DNA from 3 places in the Arsenophonus endosymbiont of Crataerina pallida genome. Region 1 is predicted to be linked to each of the others. Evidence: predicted binding sites of a transcription regulator. Region 1 holds the regulator's gene; each other region holds the start of a gene.
What was found. The regulator PurR, encoded in region 1, represses purine synthesis genes. The targets are predictions, from matches to a motif close to CANGCAAACGTTTGCNTG.
Positions count from the first base shown of each region.

Region 2: purL (phosphoribosylformylglycinamidine synthase) is a predicted target of PurR. The motif match lies at 1,181-1,198, and genes of this name have one in related genera.
Region 3: purM (phosphoribosylformylglycinamidine cyclo-ligase) is a predicted target of PurR. The motif match lies at 1,288-1,305, and genes of this name have one in related genera.

Region 1 is NZ_OZ026540.1:806,186-808,469, forward strand. Features, by position in the region: gene punR (DNA-binding transcriptional activator PunR) at 1-710, shown strand, start outside; gene purR (HTH-type transcriptional repressor PurR) at 730-1,755, opposite strand; gene argS (arginine--tRNA ligase) at 2,206-2,284, opposite strand, start outside.
Region 2 is NZ_OZ026540.1:1,532,336-1,534,619, forward strand. Features, by position in the region: gene purL (phosphoribosylformylglycinamidine synthase) at 1-1,093, opposite strand, end outside; partial or broken gene mltF (membrane-bound lytic murein transglycosylase MltF) at 1,360-2,284, shown strand, end outside.
Region 3 is NZ_OZ026540.1:2,403,452-2,405,735, forward strand. Features, by position in the region: gene AACL31_RS12765 (hypothetical protein) at 1-399, shown strand, start outside; gene upp (uracil phosphoribosyltransferase) at 508-1,134, opposite strand; gene purM (phosphoribosylformylglycinamidine cyclo-ligase) at 1,369-2,284, shown strand, end outside.

The sequences.
Region 1 (2,284 bases):
TTAAAAATGCGCGTAATATTATTAAAACAATGCGTGAAACTCGTCATCAGTGTCAACAAATTGCAAATGGCTGGCATGGACAATTTAGTATTGCCATTGATCGGGTAGTTAAACCAGATAGGATATTGCAATTAATATTAGATTTTTATCGCCATTTTTCTGATATCGAACTTTTTATTCAGCAGGAAGTTTATAATGGTGTATGGGAGGCGTTAGTCGATGGCCGAGTGGATATAGCAATTGGTGCAACCCGTGCGTCACCGATTGGCGATAGATATAGTTTCCGCGATATGGGATTTATGCCCTGGTCATGTGTTGTCAGTATAAATCATCCTTTAGCACACATAAGCGGGCTAATTAGCGATCAACAATTACGTCTCTATCCCAGTTTATGTTTAGAAGATACTTCTCGCTACTTACCAAAACGAGATACTTGGGCATTAGATAACCAAAAAAGGCTTATTGTGCCAGATTGGGAAAGTGGTTTAGCATGCTTAAAAAATGGATTATGTTTAGGATTTGCGCCTAAACATCGGGTAGAGCAACTTTGCCGCAAAAATGAATTAAAGACATTGCAGATTAAGCAACCCTTACCTGATAGTCCGTGCTGTATCATATGGAATGAAGAAAAACGTTCCCCGACATTGAGTTGGCTACTGGATTATTTAGGTAATAGCGAAACACTCAATGCCGAATGGTTAACTGATTGATAGCGTTTAAATCCAGGGATCATCTTCGGTAGTCAATAAATGGACCATCGACAACTGAACGACGTTCAATAAGCTCTGGGTGTATTTCAATCGTTTGCGCATCTTGGCGTTTATTAATAATGCGATCAAGCAGCATGGTAAGGGCCATTTGACCTAAACGTTCTTTGGGCTGATGAATGGTAGTTAATGCTGGGGTAAAAAAACGCGCATTACGCACATTGTCGTAGCCAATAATAGATATATCTTGTGGCACTCGAATTCCTAATTCATTCGCAGCGCTGATAGCCCCCATCGCCATAATATCACCGCCACAGAAAATGGCAGTCGGTTTTTGTTGGTGACTTAATATTTGTTTCATTGCTTCGTAGCCGGAAGCGGGTTCGAAATCACCCTCGACAATCCATTTGTTATGTGGCTGGATGTTAGCTTCCTTCATGGCATTGAGAAAACCTTGCCGCCGGCCATTGCCGGTATTGCGTTTTAATGGTCCAGAGATAATACCTAAATCACGATGACCTTGTTCGATAAGATAACGCCCGGCAAGATAGCCACCATAAACTGCATTATCAATGATGACATCGGTAAAATCACCATGGGCTTGTCCCCAATCCATCACCACCATTGGAATATTGCGGTATTCCTCTAACATCTGGAGTAGTTGGTTAGGGTATTCTGAGCACATGACAAGTAAACCATCAACCCGTTTTTGCGCTAACATTTGTAAATAGGCTTGTTGCTTATTTAGGTTGTTGTGCGAATTGCACAGGATCAATGTATATCCTTGGCTAAAACAGTTGTTTTCGACTGATTCAATGACTTCTGCAAAGTAAGGGGCTTCATTAGATGTGGCTAATAAGCCAATGGATTTAGTATGATTAACTTTCAAACTACGAGCAACGGCACTGGGAGAGTAATTAAGTGTTTTAATGGCTGTCCTGACGATCGTTTTTGTCTCTTCGGCGACAAAACGGGTATTGTTAATTACATGTGATACGGTGGTAGTTGAGACACCCGCAAGCTTTGCCACATCCTTAATTGTTGCCATGATTATAAAGACTCCTGAACCATTCCCAATTCCTTTACTATTGTTTAAAAATTACTGTTATTGATCTATAAAAATAGATAATTAAGTTATCAGTAAACTGATCATTTTGTCTGATTTGCAGTAAAAACAAAAGTATTAATCAATCTTTACTAGATGATATAATAGAAAATAGCTTTTATTGTTGTATGATATTATGACATTTAATGATTTTTCATTAATTAATTTATGACTAAGACAGTGAGAATAGTGAGGTGAGGTTATGGATACCGATTTTAAATATGGTTTATGTACTGCGATAGTTGCATTATTAATGATCGTATCGTTTGTTTCTTTTATTTTATGAGCATCATATTGGCTTAACTGTCTGCATTTTATCGCTACAATATTTTGTCTTAAGCAGCATCATGGACAGCAGGCTGCACTACTGGCAGCCTATAGTCTAATAAGGGATTACATTTTTTCTACCGTTTCAATCCCTAATGTGTCTAAACCAATTTTTAAGGTTTTTTGCGTCAGTAATGCCAGTTTT
Region 2 (2,284 bases), 730 kb from region 1:
TATTAAGCGCACTAACAATACGCTGTGGTTTGCCAAAATTTTGTTCCCAAGGTTGTTTAAAACCTGGAATACGTAAGTTAGAAACAGCAAATCCAACTAAGCCGGCTTTAGGCTTTGCACCACGCCCTGTTGCCCCTTCATCACGTATTTCTCCACCTGAACCGGTGGCAGCACCAGGCCAAGGAGAAATAGCTGTTGGGTGGTTATGGGTCTCTACTTTCATCAAAATATGAGCATTTTCATGATGATAATCATACTTGCTGGTTACTGGATCAGGAAAAAAACGCCCAATATTCAATCCTTCCATTACGGCAGCGTTATCTTTATAAGCTGATAAAATATAATCTGGCGTTTGTTGATAAGTATTTTTTATCATACTAAACAAAGAATTAGGTTGTGATTTACCATCAATAACCCAACTGGCATTAAATATTTTATGCCGACAATGTTCTGAATTAGCTTGCGCAAACATATAGAGTTCAACATCCGTTGGATCCCGTTCTAATGTTTGGAAGGCATCCATTAAATAATCAATTTCATCTGTAGCTAACGCTAACCCTAATTCAATATTTGCCAATTCAAGTGCACGACGACCGTTTTTTAATATTTCTATCGTCACCATCGGTGCCGGCTTATGGTGCATAAAGAGTGATTCTGCTTGCTCGAAAGAAGTCCAAACAGTTTCAACCATCCGATCATGCAAAATGACAAATAAATCATCCAATTGTGATATATCCAATGGCGAGGAATAAATAATATAATAAGCAATTCCACGCTCAAGCCGGATAACCTGCTGTAATCCACAGTTATGAGCAATATCCGTTGCCTTTGAAGACCAGGGTGAAATAGTGCCTGGTCGAGGAGTAACCAAGAGTAACTGGCCAGCAGGCTGTTGCTCAGTTAATGAAGGACCATAATGAAGCAATTGACTTAGTTTTTGTCGATCATCCTGATTTAATGGCGCACCAAGTTCAGCAAAGTGTACATATTCAGCATAAATGTCAGTAACCGGTAGTTGCTGCTGCTGGCATAGGGAAAGAAGCTTAGTAATGCGAAATGTCGATAAAGCGGGTGAGCCACGCAGAATTTCCATAGTAATAGATTCTCTTAACTTATAAAGCTGGCCTGAAGGATATGTATCAGGAAAACTGGAAGGCTATTATAAATCATCATGAACCAATACGAAACCGTTTGCGTGCACATTTATCACGCACTCGCAAATGTTAAAGATATGTAAAATAGATTAAATTAAGTTGCAAATTCTACTTTTGTTAAGCAGAATGTCGGGCTCTTAAAAAATTGGCCATAATTTGGTCATTTTAATTAAGAAAATATGTTTAACTAACGAGATATAACCATTTGATTAATATTAGAATTAATTATCTTGTTATCGTTATTGTCTCTATAATTTCTGTTGGTGTCATTACACTTAATATTGAGTGGCCCAACCAGCAGCAAGACCAGGTGAAGAGAATTATTTCTCGCGGTGAATTACGTGTAAGTACCATTAATTCACCCCTTATGTCCTTTAACGATAAGCAAGAAGCAAGCGGATTTGATTACGAACTGACTAAACGCTTTGCCGATTACCTTGGCGTAAAGCTACATATCAATGTACGTTCAAATATCAATCAACTTTTTAATGACCTTGAAAACGGTAATAGTGACTTTATTACTGCAGGACTTCTTTATAATGAGAAGCGCCTCGATAAAGCACAGCCTGGCCCTGTCTACTATACCGTTTCCCAGCAGCTAATTTATCGCAAAGGGGTAAGTCGTCCACGCTCTTTGAACGATGTAAAAGGAAAGTTTGTCGTTGCCACTGATTCAGTAAACGCTAATACGCTGCAACAGTTGAAGCAAAAATATCCAAATCTTCAATGGGAAGAAACCAGTCATTATAATGCGACTGAGTTATTGCAACTGCTAGCCGAAGGGAAAATTGATTATACCTTAGAAAATTCTATTGTCGTCGCTATGCAGCAATGTTAGACTTCTTCAATAAAAGTAATGAAGAAGAACTTTTAACACGTTTAGATGAAAAATATTTTGGCCATGTTGCTACTTTTGACTATTTTGATACGCTTTCTTTTATTACTGCAATTAATAAAACTTTGCCAACCTATAAGCATCTATTTAAAAAATATGCAGAAGATATAGATTGGCGTCTACTAGCAACAATTTCCTGGCAGGAATCACACTGGGATCCACTAGCCACATCACCCACTGGTGTTCGTGGTTTAATGATGCTAACAGTACCTACTGCACAAACTATGGGTGTGTC
Region 3 (2,284 bases), 1.6 Mb from region 1:
TTTAATAATCGTTCAAGTAGTTTCAAAACTACCAACCCACAGCAATTAGCTGAACACATTATTGCCACGCATAAATTTATTGACAATAATGAACGCGCTAGTTTAATCCATGAATTAACAACTCATCTAACAGATTTTGTAAAATTTAATGAAGAGGATCATAATTTTATTCAATTTATTACCCCTATCATAAAAGCAGATAATCAAGCCAAATTGTTCTATTACAGTCTCTATTCTAATCCCGCTTCCGGCTATAGTTTTAATTATGTCGCTCAAGAGTTTGTTTTTGATCACAACAAACTAACGGTAGAAAATGCCAAAGTTGAATTAAATAAAACCTATGCAGGACTAAAACGTTGGTTAGATAGAAATAGAGTGAAAAAAACACCGAAAAATTAACGCCCTAAATTTAAAATAATATTCAAACTTAATAAGATTGGTATCTCTATCCAATCTTATTAGCTCTCAATAACTATAATTAATAAAAAATAACATAAACAATAAATGTCACTTGGTACCAAATATCTTATCGCCCGCATCACCCAAACCAGGAACAATATAACCATGTTCATCCAAATGATCATCAATAGATGCGGTATAAAGTTCAACATCAGGATGAGCAGCTTCCAGTGCCTTAATACCTTCCGGCGCGGCAACTAGTACCAATATTTTAATAGCATGACAACCCTCTTTTTTAAGTAAATCAATCGTGGCAATCATTGAACCGCCTGTGGCCAACATCGGATCAACAACCAATGCCATCCGTTCATTAATATTTGAAGCCAGCTTTTGAAAATATGGAATAGGCTCCAGCGTCTTTTCATCACGATAAACACCCACAACACTTATACGGGCACTGGGAACATTTTCCAGCACCCCATCCATCATTCCCAATCCAGCACGTAAAATTGGCACGACAGTAATTTTTTTTCCCTTAATTTGCTCGATGTTTACCTGCCCACACCATCCTTCTATTGCAATTGTTTCTGTTTCTAAATTTGCTGTTGCTTCATAAGTTAACAGACTGCCCACTTCTGAGGCCAATTCACGAAAACGTTTAGTGCTAATATCTTTATCCCGCAATAAGCCCAATTTATGTTTAACTAACGGGTGTTTTACCTCAACGATTTTCACGCTACTCTCCTTCAGTACAAACCATCTACAAATAAAAAATTATCAGATTATAGCGCTTTTTCAAACCTGTTCCACTGATAGATTAAGGTTTTTCTTGCAGGGAATTCACTTTTGCTGGCTCTTGAGTTTTATTATGAAAACCAAAATAAGTATCTCGCAAACGTTTGCTTAGGCTGGTAGAATTATTTCTGTTTCCATCTATTTTACTAAATGCAATCGCCTTGGGAGCTTGCTGTGACAGATAAAATTTCTCTCAGCTATAAAGATGCTGGTGTCAATATCGATGCAGGTAATACACTGGTCGAACGTATTAAAGGTGCTGTTAAAGAAACCCGCCGCCCAGAAGTAATGGGAGGATTAGGCGGCTTTGGCGCACTGTGTGCCTTACCACAAAAATATCGTGAGCCAATCTTAGTTTCAGGCACAGATGGTGTCGGAACAAAACTGCGATTAGCAATGGACTTAAAACGCCATGATACAATTGGCATTGATTTAGTTGCTATGTGCGTTAATGATTTGATTGTTCAAGGTGCCGAGCCACTCTTTTTTCTCGATTATTACGCCACCGGTAAACTAGCCGTCGATACAGCGACCAGCGTGATCAAAGGCATTGCAGCAGGCTGTAAACAATCAGGCTGTGCTCTAGTCGGCGGTGAAACAGCAGAGATGCCTGGTATGTATCATGGTGAAGATTATGATATAGCAGGTTTTTGTGTTGGCGTGGTCGAAAAAACAAAAATTATTGATGGTAGCAAAGTTAAAGCTGGCGATACCCTAATTGCGTTAGGCGCTAGTGGCCCCCATTCCAATGGTTATTCATTAATTAGAAAAATTTTACAGTTAAACCAAATAGATCCAGCCACAGTACAACTAGAAAATAAGTCACTGGCTGATCATTTATTAGCCCCAACACGCATCTATGTTAAAAATATTCTAGCGTTGATTGAAAAACAGAATATTCATGCCATTGCCCATATAACCGGTGGTGGCTTTTGGGAAAATATTCCACGGGTTTTACCCGCCAATACCCAAGCGCAGATCGATAGCGCTAGCTGGCAATGGCCGGCGATATTTAGTTGGTTACAACAAACCGGTAATGTATCGACCCATGAAATGTACCGCACCTTCAATTGTGGTGTTGGCATGTTAA